Regions from separate parts of the Streptomyces sp. NPDC002958 genome, predicted to be linked through region 2. Evidence: riboswitches for the same ligand, from Rfam matches in the RefSeq annotation. Region 2 holds a riboswitch; each other region holds the start of a gene.

Region 1 (5,868 bases), on a different contig from region 2:
TCGAGATCGCTGACCAGCGCGTACTCATCGAGCAGCTGTTCCAGCTTGGCCAGGTCGCCATAGGTGTCGGCACGCGCCATCGGCGGCACCAGATGGTCCACCACCGTTGCGTGCCCACGTCGCTTGGCCTGGGTGCCCTCACCCGGGTCGTTGACGATGAACGGGTAGATCAGCGGCAGTTCGCCGAGTACGGCATCGGGGCCGCAACCGGCGGACAGACCGAGGCCCTTGCCCGGCAGCCACTCCATCGTGCCGTGCTTGCCCATGTGGACGACGGCATCCGCGCCGAAGGAGTTCTCCAGCCAGCGGTACGTCGCCATGTAGTGGTGCGACGGCGGCATGTCCGGGTCGTGGTAGATCGCGATCGGGTTCTCGCCGAAGCCGCGCGGCGGCTGGATCAGCACCACCACATTCCCGAACCGGAGCGAGGCGAGGACGATGTCGTCCCCGTCCACGTACAACGAGCCCGGCGGCTCGCCCCAGTGCTCCAGCATCGAGTCGCGCAGCTCCGGCTCCAGCTTGTCGAACCAGGCCCGGTAGTCGGCGAGCGGCACGCGCGCGGGGGCTGCCGCGAGCTGTTCCTCGGTCAGCCACTCGACGTCGTGGCCACCGGCGTTGATGAGACGGTGGATGAGCTCGTCGCCGTTGTCGGGGTAGCCGTCGACTCCGTAACCGGCGTCGCGCAGGGCATCCAGGACCCGTACCGCCGATGCGGGCGTGTCCAGGCCGACGGCGTTGCCGACGCGGGAGTGCTTGGTCGGGTAGGCGGTGAAGACGAGGGCGAGCTTCTTCTCGGCGTTCGTCCTGTGCTTGAGAACGGCGTGGCGCACCGCGATCCCGGCGACGCGCGCGGCGCGCTCGGGGTCGGCGCGGTACACCGGTACGTCGTCGGGGCCCTGCTCCTTGTAGGAGAACGGGACGGTGATCAGCCGGCCGTCGAACTCGGGGATCGCGACCTGCATCGCCGCGTCCATGGGGGAGAGCGCGGCGTCCGACGCCTCCCACGCGGCGCGCGAGGAGGTCAGGCACAGGCCCTGAAGCACCGGGATGTTCAGATCGGCGAGCGCACCGATGTCCCAGGCCTCGTCGTCGCCCCCGGCGGAGGCGTCCGACGCACGGGTGCCGCCTGCCGCGAGAACCGTGGCGACCAGGGCGTCGGCCCTGCCGAGCAGCTCGTACAGACCGGGGTCCGCGCCGCGCAGCGAACCGCAGTACACGGGCAGGGCGTTGGCGCCGCGCGCCTCGACGGCGTCGCAGAGGACGTCCACGAACGAGGTGTTCCCGGACAGCTGGTGCGCCCGGTAGAAGAGCACGCCGACGGTCGGGCGGCCCTCGATGAACTCGCGGCTGCCGTGCAGGCCCCAGTCGGGCATCTTCTGCGGCTCGGCGAAGCCGTGGCCGGTCAGCAGGACGGTGTCGGAGAGGAAGCGGGCCAGTTCGACGAGGTTTCCGGGGCCGCCCTCCACGAGGTAGCGCAGCGCCTCGGCGACGACACCGGCGGGTACGGACGACTCGGCCATCAGTTCCGCGTCCGGCACGGCCTCGCCGCCCAGCAGCACGGTCGGGACGCCGGACGCCCTGAGGACGGCCAGCCCGTCCTCCCAGGCGCGCTTGCCGCCGAGGAGGCGGACGACGGCGACGGAAGAACCCTCGATCAGTGCGGGGAGCTCCTCGTGGGCGTCGATGCGGGTGGGATTGCCGATCCGGTACGGCGCGCCACAGGCGCGGGCGGCGAGGAGGTCCGTGTCGGCGGTCGACAGCAACAGCACGGTGCTCATAGAGGCGTTCATGCGTGTGCTCCAGGTGCTCCGGGGGCGATGAAGGGAAGTCCTGACGGTGCGCCCGACTCGATGAGCCGCAGCAGCGCGTCGGTGTCCGCGTGTTCTTCGATGAGGTCGCCGAGGCGGTCGAGCTGTTCCTCGCGCAGCGCGGCGAAACTGGTGTCGGGGGCGGGGACGAAGCGCCGGCCGGCGGCCCGCGCGACCTCGGACAGGAAGCGACGCCGGAATTCGTCGCTCTCCAGCGAGCCGTGCCAGTGGGTGCCGTGGACTGCGCCGACCCGGCATCCGTCCAGGAACGGCTCGCCGCCGCGTACATCGGCGACGCCATGGTGGATCTCGTACCCCTCGACGGGGGCGCCGAGCGCCTCGCCGACGGGCCGGGCGAGGGTCTTCTCGCGGTCGAAGCGGATGCGTACGGGCAGCAGGCCGAGTCCGTCGATGTGCCCGGCCCGGGACTCGACCTCGTCCTCGATGTGTTCGCCGAGGATCTGGAAGCCGCCGCAGATGCCGAGGACCGGCCGGCCCTCGGCGGCGCGCCGCACCAGGGCGTCGGCGAGGCCGCGCTCGCGCAGCCAGGCCAGCGCCTTCACGGTGCCGCGGGTGCCCGGCACGATGACGAGGTCGGCGTCGGTCAGCTCCTGCGCACGGTCCACGAACCGGACGACGACGCCGGGTTCGGCGGCCAGCGCGTCCACATCGGTGAAGTTCGACATCAGGGGCACGGCGCACACCGCGACGCGCAGCACGTCCTCGCCGTGTGGCGGCGCGACGACCGATTCGTGTACGGCTCCGCGCAGCGTTGTGCTGTCCTTGAAAGCGGGCCGCAGACCGTCCTCCTCGTCGATGCCGAGGCCGTGGGCGAAGGGCAGCACTCCGTACGTCTGCCGTCCGGTGATCCCGCGCAGCATCTCCAGGCCGGGCTCCAGCAGCGACACATCGCCGCGGAACTTGTTGACGAGGTAGCCCGCGATCAGCGACTGGTCCTCGGCGTCGAGCAGCGCCGTCGTACCGAAGAACGAGGCGAAGACCCCACCGCGGTCGATGTCGCCGACGACCACCACCGGGAAGCGTGCCGCCCGCGCGATGCCCATGTTCACGATGTCCGTGCGTCGCAGATTGATCTCGGCCGGACTGCCCGCCCCCTCGCAGATCACCGCGTCATACGTGCCCCGAAGCTGCTCCAGACAGTCCACGACCGTGCCGAGGAGTGCTTCCTGCCTGCCCCCGTGGTAGCCGCGCGCGCTCATCTCGCCCACCGGTCTTCCCATCAGGACGACCTGACTGGAGCGGTCGCCGCCGGGTTTGAGCAGGACCGGGTTCATCAGCGCGGTCGGCTCCACCCGGGCGGCCTGGGCCTGCATGGCCTGGGCGCGCCCGATCTCGGCGCCCTCACGGGTGACGAACGAGTTCAGCGACATGTTCTGCGCCTTGAAGGGCGCCACCTTCACGCCCCGGCGTACGAGCCAGCGGCAGATGCCTGCCGTGACAACGCTCTTGCCCGCGTCCGAGGTGGTTCCGGCGACCAGCAGTCCGCCGCTCATGTCCGTCTCCGTCCTGCGATCAGACGTCTCGTGGTCCGACGTTCTGCGCTTCGATGTCCTGCGATCCGTCGTGCGGCGAGGCTCGTGCCCAGCCGTCCCGCCACACACACGCCGAGGGCCAGCGCGCTCACCCGGCGCGACAGCCGTACCGCGCGTTCGATGTCCTCGGTCTCCACCGCCCGGCCCGTCTCTCCGTTGAGGACCGGGCGGTGCTCGACCCGGCCGCCGTATGCCAGGGTTCCGCCGAGCCGTACGCCGAGCGCACCCGCGAACGAGGCCTCCACCGGGCCCGCGTTGGGGCTCGGATGCCCGGCCGCGTCGGCCCGCCAGGCCCGTACCGCTCCACGTGGCCGCCCCCCGGCGGTCACGGCGAGCAGGGCTGTGAGCCGGGCACCGGGCCAGCCCGCGAGGTCGTCGAGGCGGGCCGAGGCCCAGCCGTAGCGCCGGTGGCGGGGCGACTTGTGGCCGACCATGGCGTCAAGGGTGTTGGCGGCCCGGAAGCCGACGAGCCCGGGCACACCGGCCAGCGCGCCCCACACCAGGGCGCCGACCACGGCGTCCGAGGTGTTCTCGGCCACGGATTCCACCACGGCGCGGGCGATCTGCGGTCCGTCCAGGGAGTGCGGGTCGCGTCCGCACAGATGCGGCAGCCGCTCGCGGGCCAGCTCGATGTCACCGGCGGCCAGGGCACCGCCGATGGCCCGGGCCTCACGCCCCAGGGATGTACCGCCGACGACGGACCAGGTGGCGGCGGCGGTCAGCGCGACCGAGGCGGCGGGGTGGCTGCGTACGGCACGGGTGATCAGCGCGGCACCACCCGCGGCGCCTCCGGCGCAGACGAGGGTGTGCAGCGCGCCCCACCCGCGATGGTCGCGCCACAGACGGTGCTCGACGCCCGCTGCGGCCCGCCCGAAGGCAGCGACCGGATGCCCCCTGCGGGGGTCACCGAGCAGCAGATCGCCGATCAGACCGGCCGTGGCGCCGTACGCGAAAATGCGATCGGCACGCACGGCTCAACCGGCCGTTACGCCTCGAAGTACCTTCGTACAGGCGGCTCTCGTCGAGAGCGCCACAGCAACGGACGCACGGCAGCCAGGCATGGCGATATGTCCTCACTCAGGGTCCGCGCCCTGGTTCGACGTGACCGGCGACGAGAGTCTCCTGGCTCCCGGATCCGCAGTTCCCCCGGCCTTCCAGCCCGCTCGCGCGTGCCGTGACTTCCGGTGTGGGGGACTGCTCCCCGGTGACAGTGGCGGGACCGCGCCGGATTCGCACCGGCTTCCTCTGCTGTCGCCGTAATTGGCTCCGGCAGTCCACCACGCTCTGCGAACCTCCGTCAACTCGCCGTTGACCTGCGACGGGGCAGTGTGCTGAGGCCCACATCTGCCCGGGTACGCCACCGGCTCCACCACAGCGGGCCGGACACACGAGGTGTGTCCGGCCCGACGGGGGAGTGGGTGGCGGGGTGCTCAGGCGACGATCAGATAGATGCCGTACACGACCGCCGCGGCGCACAGCGCGAAGCAGACGTACCCGCCGGCGCGGGCCAGCAGCAGCGAGCCGCCCTGCGTCGCCGGTTCGGGCTGCTTGGAGAGACCGACGATGCCCAGGGTGAAGAGACCCACCAGCGCGACGGTGACGACGAGGGAGACGCCGAAGACGGAGCCGAGGGCTGCCCAGTCGATGTTCATGCTGAATCCTTAGACGGCCTGCCTGGACGGCTGGGCTAGACGGAGGCGGTTCGCGCCGGGTCCTGGGTGGTTTCGGCCGGGGCCGGAATGGTGGTCTTGAAGTCCTGGGCCGCGGTGGGCGGCGGGCTGACGGCGGCGACGGCCGTGGTGACGACGCCCGCGGGCTCGGCTTCGCCGTGCGTCGGCGCGACATCGTCGTGGCCGACCGGCTTGCGGCGCGACACCAACCAAATCGAACCGGAGCCCACGACCAACAGTGCCGCGGCGACGACGACACCCCAGGTGCCCTGCTCGGTGAGGAGTTCCGCGCCCGCGCCGATCAGGGCCGCGGCCGGCAGGGTCAGACCCCAGGCGACGAACATCCGGGTGGCGGTGGACCAGCGGACCACGCCGCCCTGGCGGCCGAGGCCCGCGCCCATCACGGCGCCGGAGCAGGCCTGGGTGGTGGAGAGGGAGAAGCCGAGGTGCGAGGAGGCCAGGATGACCGTGGCCGCACTGGTCTGGGCGGCGAAGCCCTGCGGCGGCTTGAGGTCGGTGAGGCCGCTGCCCATGGTGCGGATGATGCGCCAGCCGCCCAGGTAGGTGCCGAGCGCGATGGCCGTACCGGCAGAGACGATGACCCAGACCGGCGGGTTGGAGCCGGGGTTCAGGACGCCGCTGGTGACCAGGGCCAGGGTGATGACGCCCATGGTCTTCTGCGCGTCGTTGGTGCCGTGGGCGAGGGAGACCAGTCCGGCCGAGGCGATCTGACCGGCGCGGTAGCCCTTGGCGGTGGCCTTCTGCTGCGCGTCGTTACGGATCTTCCCGCCGATCCGGTACGTCAGCTTGGTGGCCAGCAGCGCGGCCAGACCGGCG
Region 2 (5,868 bases):
TCGAGTCGGCGGCCGTCGAGGGTGACCACGCCCGTCTCCGGGACGAGGACTCCCGCAAGCACCCGCAACAGGGTGGACTTGCCGGAGCCGTTCGGCCCGAGCAGCCCGACGGTTGCGCCGGGCGGCGGGGCGAGACGGACCCCGTCGAGGATGAGACGGCCGCCCGCCTCCCGGCTGACCCGTTCGGCACGCAGCCCCTCGGTGGCTCCACCCGTCATGTGATCCTCCGGGTGCGGTACAGGACCAGGACGAACGCGGGTACGCCGATGAGTGCGGTGACAACGCCCACGGGCACCTCCTGCGGGTCGAGTACCGTCCTGGCCAGGGTGTCGACCCAGACCAGGAACACAGCCCCGGCCAGTGCGGTGACCGGCAGCAGCCGCCGGTGTCCGGAGCCGGCGAGCGCCCGGGCGGCGTGCGGCAGCACCAGGCCGACGAAGCCGATGGCGCCGGCCGCGCTGACGAGGACGGCGGTCAGCAGCGCGGTCGTGCAGAGCAACACGAGCCGGGTGCGTGCGACATGGACGCCGAGCGTGGCGGCGGCGTCCTGGCCGAACGCGAAGGCGTCGAGCGTACGGGCATGGCCGAGGCAGATCAGCAGCGTCACGACGAGAACGACGGAGCAGATCCACACATCGGTCCAGCCGACCCCGCTGAGCGAGCCGAGCAGCCAGAACAGCACCCCGCGGGCCTGCTCGGCATCGGCGGAGGTCATCACGACGAAGGAAGTGAGCGCGGAGAACAACTGCATGGCCGCGACACCGGAGAGGACGACCCGGTCGGTCGTGCCGCCCAGGGTGTGACTCAGCAGCAGGACGAGGGCGAACGAGCACAGTGCGCCGATGAACGCGCCGGTCGAGATCGAGACCGCTCCCCCGCCGACCCCGAGGACGACGACCACGACCGCGCCGGTGGACGCGCCGGAGGAGACACCGAGGACGAACGGGTCGGCGAGCGGGTTGCGGAGCAGGGACTGCATGACGGTGCCGCACACCGCGAGCCCGGCACCGCACACCGCGGCGAACAGGGTGCGCGGCATACGCAGGTTCCAGATGATGCCGTCCCGGATCGGGGTGAGCCGTGACCGGCCCCAGCCGAGGTGGGAGGCGACTGTGGACCAGACGTCGGCCACGGAGATCCGGGCGGGGCCGACGGTGACGGCGACCGCGACGGACAGCACGAGCAGCGCGATGCCGCAGAGCCACAGGGCCCCGCCGCGCAGCTTCCGCACCCCCTTCCCACGGCGCGCGGACGCCTCGGAGGCCCGCGGTACGTCCACGGCCGTGGCCCGTTCGGTGTCCGTCACCCCGTGAGACCGAACGTGCGCAGCCCGGCGGCGACGCGTTCCACACCCTCGACCGTCCGGATGGACGGGTTCATGGCCTGGCCGCTCAGCAGGACGTACCGCTTGTGCCTGACAGCGTCCATGTTCTTCGTGACGGGGTTGGACTCCAGGAACTCGATCTTCTTCGCGGCGCTCTCGGCGGTCTGTGCCTTACGGGTCAAATCGCCGATGACCAGGACGTCGGGGTTGCGGTCGGCGACGGTTTCCCAGCTGATCTGGGGCCATTCCTCATGGGTGTCGTCGAAGACGTTCTTCGCGCCGAGTTCCCTGGTGATGATGCCGGGTGCTCCGCAGCAGCCGGCCAGGTACGGGGCGTTTGAGTCGGAGAACCAGTAGAGGAGGGTGGCATCAGAGGCGTCGACGCCCTCGGTCGCCTTCTTCACCCGGGCCCGCAGCTGCGCCACGAGCGTCTCGCCGCGTTTTTGCACACCGAACACCCTGGCCAGGTCGCGCACTTCGCCGTAGACGCTGTCCATGGTCAGTGGCGCCGTGCGGGCCCCGTCGCCGCCGCCGCTGTTGTCCTTGCCGGTGCAGTCGGCGGGCGAGACATAGGTGGGGACGCCGAGTTCCTCGAACTGTTCGCGGGGTGCGACGCCGCCCTTGGCGAGTGTCGACTCGAACGACGCGCTGATGAAGTCGGGTTCCTGGTCGAGGACCTTTTCCGACGACGGCCGGTTGTCCGCGATCCTGGGCACCTCGGCGTTGGCCTTCTCCAGGCCCTTCATCACCGGGTCGGTCCAGGTCGAGGTGGCGGCCATCCGGTCGGCGAGGCCGAGGGAGAGGAGGATCTCCGTCGATCCCTGGTCGACCGAGACGGCGTGGTGCGGTGCGGCTTCGACGGTGACGGTGCGTCCGCAGTTCTTCAGCGTGACCGGGTATCCGTCGGCGGGGCCGGACTTCGCGGCGGATCTGTTCGTTCCGCCCCCGCAAGCGGTCAGCAAAACGAGTCCCGCCGAGAACAGGGCCATGGTGCGGACGGGGCTGGCTATGGACGGCACAAAGTCCCTCTGCGTCTCTGGGCTCATGCGCGGAGCCCGCTGTACGAATTCCTGCGCCCGGTACCGGGTCGCAGGTGCCAGCAGGTCTTCGGACTCGGGTTCCTACGGACGGGACGCCTTCCCAGGACACCCGAGGGTGGTCCCAGTGGCCGTGGCCCCGCCCGTCCCCCTCACCGCTGCGCGTCAGTTCCGGATTCTCACCGGATTCCCTGACCCCTACGTGGAGTTCGACTGGCTCCGGCAAGCTATCACGAGCCTCTGCGCAGCTCGCGGGCGGTGGGCCGGTGGTACGCCGGGCTGTGTCCCGTCGCACCACCTGCCTGATGCCTACGGACGCTGAAGAGCGATCACGGCGTTGTGTCCGCCGAAGCCGAAGGAGTGGCTGACGGCGCGCCGGATGGGCTTCCGCAGCGGTTGCCCGGTCACGCAGTTGATGTCGAACTCGGGCGCCGGGGCGTCCAGGTTCGCGATCGGCGGTACGACTCCGCGTTGGAGCGTCAGGACGGTCAGCCCTGCCTCGATCGCTCCGGCCGCCCCCATGCAGTGCCCCAGTACGCCCTTCGGGGCGGTGACGGGCGGCCGGTGCGGGTATACCCGGCCGATGAGGGCGGCCTCGGTGGCGTCGTTGCTCGGTGTCGCCGTGCCGTGTGCGTTGACGTGCTCGACGTCCTCGGCCGCCCAGCCCGCGTCGCGCAGTGCGGCCTCGACCGCTGCCTGGGCGACCGCGCCGGACGGGTGCGGGCTGGTGGGGTGGTGGGCGTCGGTGGTGGCGCCGGTGCCCGCGAGCAGGGCCCGTGGCACGGCGCCCCGGGCTGCGGCGGCGTCCGCCCGTTCCAGCACCATGACGGCGGCGCCCTCGCCCATGACCAGCCCGGCACGGTCGGCCGCGAAGGGCCGGCACAGCAGGGCCGGGTCGCCGTCCGTCCGGGCCCCGGCTCCGGACCTGGCGAACCCGGCCATGGCGACCGGGTACACGATCGACTCGGTGGCTCCGGCGATCGCGATGTCGCACTGCCCGGTGACCAGCAGATCGCGGGCGACGGACAGCGCGGTGACACCGGACGAACAGGCGGTGCACGGCGCCAGACTGGGACCGGTGGCCCGCAGCTGGATGGCGATCTCGGCCGCGGGCATGTTCGGAATGGTGAGCAGAATGCCCGACGGTGAGGTGGCATCCGGTCCGAGCCGGTCGAGCACGACGGCCTGCTCGGTCAGCGAGGCGGAACCTCCGCTGCTGGTGCCGACGACCACCGCGACCCGGCTGCCGTCCCACTGCCCCGGTTCGAGCCCGGCGTCGGCGACCGCCTCCCGGGCGGCGAGAACGGCGAACTTGACGTACTTCCCCATCCGGAAGGACGTACGGCCGCCGATCGCCGCGTCCAGGTCGATTCCGTCGACCATGCAGGCGAAGTCGATCGCGCATCCTTCGAGCTCCGCGACGGTGCGGGCCGGCGAGACTCCGGCGCACACACCCTTCCAGGTGGATTCGGTGTCGTTGCCGACCGGGGTGATCATTCCCAGGCCGGTGACGGCGATGGCTCGCTCGTTCATCGGGCGTTGCTCATCGGTGCCTCGCCGCCCACCAGTGCCCCTCTGCCGGCTGTCACGTCGATGAACCGCGTGATGTCGGCCAGGGTGGCGTCCTTGGGGAGCTTGTCGAAGCCCCCGTCGCCGCCCACCGTCTCCCTGACGAGGACGGCGAACTCGGCAACGGCCAGGGAGTCCATCTCCAGGCTGTCCATCGTGGAGTCCGGGCGGATCTCGGCGGCGGGCACTTTGAAGGTGTGTGTCAGAACCTCGGTGATCTTGGGATGAATCGTACTCATGAGCTTCCTCTCCATTACTGGGTACGTCTGTCGGCGACGGTGCGGGGACGGTCCCGACGCCGAATCAACTGGGTGGCGTGCCTCCAGTTACGCCTTGTGGCGAACCGATTCGCCACCGCCCTGGTGCGGCTCTGTGCACCACCGGGCCAGGACGGCTGCCGTACCCCAGAAGGCCAGCAGCACGGCACGGACACCGAGGGCCCCGGCCGCCTCCCGCACCCGCCGGGTCCGTACGGCTGTTGCCGCCCTTGTCACAGCCCTCACCTCTTTCCCGCAACGGTCGCCCGGCCCCCGTCCGTCTGCCAGGCGGCCGCCGGATCGTCGTACGCATCGACGTAGTCGACCCCCGCGATGGGCCAGTCGGCGAGCAGTTCCCGCGGCAGTGCGAAGGAGTCGACGAGGGCGGGCAGATGAGGGGCCACGGCGGTGATCAGCTGTTCCACGGCGTCCGGCAGACTGTTTACCTGGTCTGCCGTCAACTGCCCTGCGGCCAGCAGATCACCGCAGTTGCGGGCGATCCGGTCGAGTGCGAACAGCCGCTGCAGCTCGGCCAGTCGCTCACGGGCGGGCCCGTCCGGCAGACCGGCCACTGCGTCCGTGTACGCCTCGGCCGCCTGCCGGTGGGCGTGGGCCTCGACGCCGCGCAGGGCGGGACCGGCTGCGGCGTTCCACCGCTCCAGCGGATCGCCGTGCGGTGCGCGGCCCATCCGATCCCGGGCACGGGCGAACCAGATCTGCTCCACGGCCGCCAGGAGCCGGACGAGGAGACCGGGGTCGGTGAGATCACCGGATTCGCCGCCGGAGGCGTCGTACCCGGCCGGTTCGGTGGCGAAGAGCATTTCCGCGGCGGCCTTGGCGTGAATGGCCAGGTTGTCGCCCTCGGCGGTGATGGCGCCCTCCACCCCGGTGATGAGGTCGCTCATGCCATTGTTCTCCAGAAGTGCCTGGGCACCGCACCGTTCACGGCATTCGACGATCACGGACCTGGCCTGCCAGGTGATCCACCCCTTGGCGACCGCGACCAGCCGCTCCGCCTCCTGACGGCCCGCACCCGAGCCGTCCTCCCGCCTCTCCCAGCGGTCCAGGGCCCTGCGGTGCAGCAGACTCATCGCGAAGACGGTGGCCATGGCCAGGGCGAGGGGGCCGTGATGGCTGCGGTGGGCGATCACCGGTACCTGCCACGAGCCGCGGGGTCCGGAGATGTACCGGTGACCGCCGTATCGGACCGCGACGGCCAGCGTCGCGCGCGCGGAGCCGACCGCACAGGCGCTCATCGAGATCTTGCCGGAGGTGACGCGCCCGATCGACGCGAGAAGGCGGCGCCTGCGGTTACCGATGGTGCTGCTGAACGCACCGTCGTCTCCGATCCGTCCGTGGTCCCCGCCGAGCAGCGCGTCGCGCCCCACGAAGACCTGGTCGAAGGAGGTCAGGCAGTGGTCCACCGGGCTTCCCATGCGTGCGGGAAGTCGGCGGACCCGTACACCGGGCAGGGCCCGTACGGCATCGGTGAGCGGTACGAGGAAGAGGAAGACCCCGTGATCGGCGCCGTCGGCGAGCAGACGCGCGGCCACGAGACCGGTCTTGGGGCCTCCGGCCGGACTGGTGTTGGGCATGAATTTCTGGGCGCCGGCATGCGGCGTGTGCAGCACAAACCCGTCGCGTTCGCGGTCGTAGGAGGCTGTGGTCTCGACAGCCGCCG
Region 3 (5,868 bases), on a different contig from region 2:
GGCGTCCTTGAACGTCATCCAGCCCTGTCCGGTCTGGGCGAGGGTACGCATCATCCGGCCGTACAGTTCACGGGCCGGCATCGACTTGCGGGCCAGCCCCTTGGTCTCGGCGGCCCGGTACGCGGCGTCGAACTCGTCTCCCCACAGGTCGACGAGCTCGGGCACATCGGCAGGCGAGAACAGCGACCAGTCGCGGTCCGCGTCGACCCGGCGCATGAACTCGTCCGGGATCCAGTGCGCCAGGTTGAGGTTGTGCGTACGCCGCTGGTCCTCACCCGTGTTGTCGCGCAGCTCCAGGAACTCCTCGATGTCCGCGTGCCAGGTCTCCAGGTAGACGGCGGCGGCGCCCTTGCGGCGGCCCCCCTGGTTGACCGCGGCGACGGAGGCGTCGAGCGTCTTCAGGAACGGCACGATGCCGTTGGAGTGCCCGTTGGTGCCGCGGATCAGCGAACCGCGGGCGCGGATGCGGGAGTACGAGAGACCGATGCCGCCCGCGTGCTTCGAGAGCCGCGCCACCTGGTGGTATCGGTCGTAGATCGAGTCGAGCTCGTCGAGCGGGGAGTCCAGCAGATAGCAGGAGGACATCTGCGGGTGCCGGGTACCGGAGTTGAACAGGGTCGGCGAGGACGGCAGATAGTCGAGCCGGCTCATCAGCCCGTACAGAGCGGCGACTTCGTCCAGGGCGCGCTGCGAATCGTCCTCGGCGAGACCGGCCGCGACGCGCAGCATGAAGTGCTGGGGCGTTTCGATGACCTGGCGGGTGTGCGGGTGGCGCAGCAGATAGCGGCTGTGCAGGGTCCGCAGCCCGAAGTAGCCGAAGCGGTCGTCGGCGCCGTCGGCGAGTGAACGCTCCACCAGCGCGTCGAGAGTGGCCGCGTGCAGCGCGACGAACTCGGCGGTACGGTCCGCGATCAGGCCCTCGCGGTGCCCGACGGCGACCGAGGCGGAGAAGGAGACCGCGCCCTGACCGGCCGCCTCGTCCGCGATGGTGCGGGTCAGGAGCCTGGCCGCGAGCCGGGAGTACGCGGGGTCCTCGGAGATGAGCCCCGCGGCGGCCTCGGTGGCCAGCGAGCGCAGCTCGGCCTCGTCCGACCGGGCGTTGCGGCCGCGCAGCGCGGCGGCGGCGACGCGACCGGGGTCGGTGTCGGGCAGATCGACGGTGAGGTCGGTCAGGGTCCGCAGCAGTGCGGTCCCCGGTCCGTCGTGTGCGGTTCCCTCGGACTCGGCCGCTTCGGACACGGCGACTGAAGCCGGATCGGCTGGCGCGATGGTCACGTGGTGCTCTCCCTCGCTCGGCTCGGGGCCGGCGGGGAACGGGGCAGCCGGGCAGAGGCGGGCCCGCGTCGGGGCAGCACTCCGTACGGCGTCCACCGGCCCATCCGCGAGGCCCGGACGTCTGGCATCCGGTTCGGTCGAGCCGGATGCGCTGTCGGCAGGTCCTCGGACTGAGTCGATGGTGCGCAAAAGCGCACCGAATACACCGTTGCGGGACAGTTCCGGATTCGCACCGGATTTCCCTGCGGCGACAGCGAGCATGAGCATACATGTGGGGGCCGTCGGATGAGACAGCCCCCACATGTTGTGTCGCACAGCCCAAGTCGGGCCCGCAGAGCAAGCCGTACGGCCCTCTCCCGGACCGTTGGGCCCGATCGCACGGACGGCCCGCCGCGCCCCGCTGAAGGGGGCTCGACGGGCCGTCGGCCGGCGTCGGTGCGGCCGTCAGTGGCCGCCGCCCGGTGCCCCGGCCGTGGCCGACGGGAGCTCCACCCGGACGTCCGGGTCGCCCGCGTCGGCCGTGTAGTCGGCCGGGGAGGTCTCGTCGATCCCGGCGGGTGCCTTCACGGCGTTCAGGACGAAGGTGAGCACCACCGTCACCACCGCGTTCAGCACGAGCGCCGTGAGACCGATGTAGCCGATTTCGCCGATGCCCGGGATCTCCTTGGACGACCCGCCGAAGTGCGCCTGGGTCGGGCTGGCGACCCCGTACGCGGCCACCGTCCCGTACACCATGCCGACCGCCCAGCCCGCGAGCAGCGCCCAGCGGTGGAACCAGCGGGTGAACAGCCCGCCGATGAGGGCCGGCAGCGTCTGGAGAATCCAGATCCCGCCGAGCAGCTGGAAGTTGATCGCGACCGTCTTGTCCATGGTGAGGACGAAGGCGAGCGCGCCGACCTTCACCAGCAGCGACACCAGCTTGGAGACCCTGGTCTCCTGCGCCGGGGTCGCGTCCGGCTTGAGGAAGTCCTTGTAGATGTTGCGGGTGAAGAGGTTCGCCGCGGCGATCGACATGATCGCGGCGGGCACCAGCGCGCCGATGCCGATGGCGGCGAACGCGACGCCCGCGAACCAGTCCGGGAACATGTTCTCGAACAGCTGGGGGATGGCCAACTGCCCGTTGTCCACCTTGATTCCGGCGGCGATCGCCATGAAGCCGAGCAGCGCCAGCAGGCCCAGCATCAGCGAGTACAGCGGCAGGATCGTGGTGTTGCGCCGGATCACATCGCGGCTGCGGCTGGAGAGTGTCGCGGTGATCGAGTGCGGATACATGAAGAGCGCCAGCGCCGAACCCAACGCCAGTGTGGCGTAACCCCATTGGCCGGCCTCACCCGGTGCGAGCGCGCCGCGTGGCGCGCCGGTGGCCGGGTTCTTCTGCGAAAACGCCTCGCCGGCCTTGGCGAAGATGTCGTCGAAGCCGCCGAGCTTGATCGGGATGTAGATGATCGCCACCGCGATGACCAGGTAGATCAGTCCGTCCTTGACGAACGCGATCAGCGCGGGCGCCCGCAGGCCGGACGAGTAGGTGTACGCGGCGAGTACCGCGAACGCGATCAGCAGCGGCAGATCCTTGACGAACCAGTGGGTGTTCTCGCCGCCGCCGACGCCCATCACGTCCAGCACCGCCTGGATGCCGACGAGTTGGAGTGCGATGTATGGCATCGTGGCGAGGATGCCCGTGACGGCGACCGCCAGTGAAAGACCCTTCGAGCCGAAGCGCCCGCGGACGAAGTCCGAGGTGGTCACGTACCCGTGTTTGTGCGAGACCGACCACAGCCGCGGCAGGAAGGTGAAGATCAGCGGGTACACGAGGATGGTGTACGGCACCGCGAAGAAGCCGGCCGCGCCCGCCGCGTAGATCGCCGCGGGAACGGCGACGAAGGTGTACGCGGTGTACAGGTCGCCGCCGAGCAGGAACCAGGTGACCCAGGTGCCGAACGACCGTCCGCCCAGGCCCCATTCGTCGAGACTGGCGTCGTTCTCGGCCTTACGCCAGCGCGCCGCCAGGAAGCCCATGACCGTGACGGCCAGGAAGAAGAAGATGAAGACGCCGAGCGCGACGCCGTTCACGCCGTCCTTCATGCCGACGCACCCCCCTTGCGGGCACGCTGGTCACGCTGCCACAGCTTGTAAGCGATCAACGTGAGCGCGGTGGAGACCAGCACCCAGAGCATCTGGTACCAGTAGAAGAACGGAATACCGATGAAGGTGGGATCCACCTTCGCGTATGAACTCACCCAGAGCATCGCCACGAACGGCGCGATGAGACAGAGGGCGATGACCACCCGCACGGGTGTGACCGTGGGCGGCTTTCCATTTGGGGCTGCTGGCATGCGGCGACTCCGTCCCCTCGCTGATCACCTGGTGTAATGCGCAGGAAATCTAGGGGACGATTCCGGGCACCGTCACCCCCTGTCCGTATTGCGGTCCGGCAACGGTCGTGCGGGCGGGCGCGAATGTTCGGAAGGCCGCCAAACGTGCGGGACTTGGTTCGTACCAGGGCATGCGAACGGCCCCCGTGGAGTGGTGGATTCCATGGGGGCCGCGAGGGCGGTGTGTACGGGTGGGTGGCCGGAAACGGCCGACTGCCGCGCCCCGGGCTCAGTCCATCGGCCGCTTCAGGCGCGCCACGAACTTGTACCGGTCGCCGCGGTAGACCGAGCGCACCCACTCCACCGGCTCACCCTGTCCGTCGAGCGAGTGCCGGGACAGCATCAGCATCGGCAGGCCCACATCCGTACCGAGCAGTCCGGCCTCGCGCGGGGTGGCGAGCGAGGTCTCGATGGTCTCCTCGGCCTCGGCCAGCCGGACGTCGTACACCTCGGCCAGCGCGGTGTAGAGCGAGGTGTACTTCACCAGTGAACGGCGCAGCGCGGGAAAGCGTTTGGCCGAAAGGTGTGTGGTCTCGATCGCCATCGGCTCCCCGCTCGCGAGCCGCAGCCGTTCGATCCGCAGCACTCGGCCACCGGTCGTGATGTCGAGCAGTCCGGCGAGCGTGTCGTCGGCCGTGACATAGCCGATGTCCAGCAACTGGGACGTCGGTTCGAGTCCCTGGGCGCGCATGTCCTCGGTGTACGAGGTGAGCTGCAACGCCTGTGAGACCTTCGGCTTGGCGACGAAGGTGCCCTTGCCCTGGATGCGCTCCAGCCGGCCCTCGACGACCAGTTCCTGGAGCGCCTGGCGCACCGTCGTGCGAGAGGTGTCGAACTCGGCGGCCAGGGTCCGCTCCGGCGGCACGGGGGTCCCCGGCGGCATGGTGTCCGTCATGTCGAGGAGATGTCGCTTCAGCCGGTAGTACTTCGGGACGCGCGCCGTCCGCGTGGCTGCGCCCGTCTCGTTCTCCGTGCTGTCCCCGTCGGCACCCATGGCACGCCTTCCCGACTGCTGCGTTGCTGCCGTCACCGGCTCCTCCGTCTGTCGCGGCTCACATGGTGACACGGTCCGGTCACGACTCGTCGCCCCCCCTCAGGTGTCGGTCCTGTAACGGACGCGAGTGCGCTTCTCATGCACCCTTGACACTCCTGAAGGTCCAGGCCAAGCTCCCGCTGCTGGTCTAAACCATTAAAGACCAGGTCCAGCCCCCAGCCCAGCAGTACTCGTCGGATGTCTTCGCGGTGGGCGGGGTTGCGGTATCCCTGAGGAGGGTTTGGCGTGAAGCGCAAGCTCATCGCGGCGGCCGGCGTCGCGGGCATGGTGATCGGCCTCGTGGCGTGTGGGTCCGACGACGGCGACGGCGACAGCGGTAAGAAGACCGGCCTCGTCCTCTTCGGCTTCCTGCAGCGCAAGGCCGTCAGCGGTCTCACCGACGGCGCCGTGAAGGGATAACGCTGCCTCATGACCACCCCGATATCCACCACGGACACCATCACCCGCGACGCTCTCGCCGTCCTGCAGCCCGGATTCACCGGCACCACCGCCCCGGACTGGGTGCTGCGCCGGGTCGACGAAGGCCTGGCCTCCGTCGCACTGTTCGGTCGCAACATCCAGACGGCCGAGCAGGTCGCCGCGCTCACCGCCCAGCTCAGAGCCGAGCGCGAGGACCTCCTCGTCGCGATCGACGAGGAGGGCGGTGACGTCACCCGACTCGAGGTGCGTACCGGCTCCTCCTTCCCCGGCAACCTCGCGCTCGGCCACGTCGACGACGTGGCGCTGACCCGCGCGGTCGCCCAGGAGCTGGGCCGTCGGCTCGCCGAGTGCGGCGTCAACCTCAACTGGGCTCCGTCCGCGGACGTCAACTCCAACCCGGGCAACCCGATCATCGGCGTACGGTCCTTCGGAGCGGACACCGGGCTCGTGGCCCGGCACACCGCCGCGTACATCGAGGGCCTCCAGGCCACCGGAGTCGCCGCCTGCACCAAGCACTTTCCCGGGCACGGCGACACCGCGATCGACTCGCACCATGCGATGCCGCGCATCGACGTGGACCTGGAGACCCTGCACGCCCGTGAGCTGGCGCCCTTCCGGGCAGCCATCGCCGCAGGCTCCAAGTGCGTGATGAGCGCTCACATCCTGCTGCCCGCACTCGACCCGGACCGCCCCGCGACGGTGAGCCCGCAGATTCTCACCGGTCTGCTGCGAAAGGAGTTGGGGTAC

Evidence for each region. Region 2 has a riboswitch for cobalamin ahead of ACZ3IC_RS23625 (ABC transporter substrate-binding protein). Riboswitches for the same ligand answer to the same signal wherever they lie in the genome.
Region 1: linked by a shared signal. The riboswitch ahead of ACZ3IC_RS27525 (cobalamin biosynthesis protein) and the one ahead of ACZ3IC_RS23625 (ABC transporter substrate-binding protein) in region 2 are both predicted to bind cobalamin.
Region 3: linked by a shared signal. The riboswitch ahead of ACZ3IC_RS06040 (ribonucleoside-diphosphate reductase subunit alpha) and the one ahead of ACZ3IC_RS23625 (ABC transporter substrate-binding protein) in region 2 are both predicted to bind cobalamin.

What each region holds. Positions count from the first base shown of each region.
Region 1 covers NZ_JBVHDS010000022.1:62,612-68,479, reverse strand. The annotation lists gene cobN (cobaltochelatase subunit CobN) at 1-1,778, opposite strand, end outside; gene ACZ3IC_RS27530 (cobyric acid synthase) at 1,787-3,322, opposite strand; gene ACZ3IC_RS27525 (cobalamin biosynthesis protein) at 3,319-4,332, opposite strand; cobalamin riboswitch at 4,478-4,606, opposite strand; gene ACZ3IC_RS27520 (hypothetical protein) at 4,792-5,013, opposite strand; gene ACZ3IC_RS27515 (inorganic phosphate transporter) at 5,049-5,868, opposite strand, start outside.
Region 2 covers NZ_JBVHDS010000015.1:40,179-46,046, reverse strand. The annotation lists gene ACZ3IC_RS23635 (ABC transporter ATP-binding protein) at 1-218, opposite strand, end outside; gene ACZ3IC_RS23630 (FecCD family ABC transporter permease) at 215-1,306, opposite strand; gene ACZ3IC_RS23625 (ABC transporter substrate-binding protein) at 1,303-2,370, opposite strand; cobalamin riboswitch at 2,406-2,594, opposite strand; gene ACZ3IC_RS23620 (beta-ketoacyl-[acyl-carrier-protein] synthase family protein) at 2,671-3,894, opposite strand; gene ACZ3IC_RS23615 (phosphopantetheine-binding protein) at 3,891-4,169, opposite strand; gene ACZ3IC_RS23610 (hypothetical protein) at 4,257-4,424, opposite strand; gene ACZ3IC_RS23605 (acyl-CoA dehydrogenase family protein) at 4,430-5,868, opposite strand, start outside.
Region 3 covers NZ_JBVHDS010000002.1:565,351-571,218, reverse strand. The annotation lists gene ACZ3IC_RS06040 (ribonucleoside-diphosphate reductase subunit alpha) at 1-1,275, opposite strand, end outside; adenosylcobalamin-variant (AdoCbl-variant) riboswitch at 1,427-1,529, opposite strand; gene mctP (monocarboxylate uptake permease MctP) at 1,720-3,357, opposite strand; gene ACZ3IC_RS06030 (DUF3311 domain-containing protein) at 3,354-3,608, opposite strand; gene ACZ3IC_RS06025 (GntR family transcriptional regulator) at 3,877-4,641, opposite strand; gene ACZ3IC_RS06020 (hypothetical protein) at 4,927-5,100, shown strand; gene ACZ3IC_RS06015 (glycoside hydrolase family 3 protein) at 5,110-5,868, shown strand, end outside.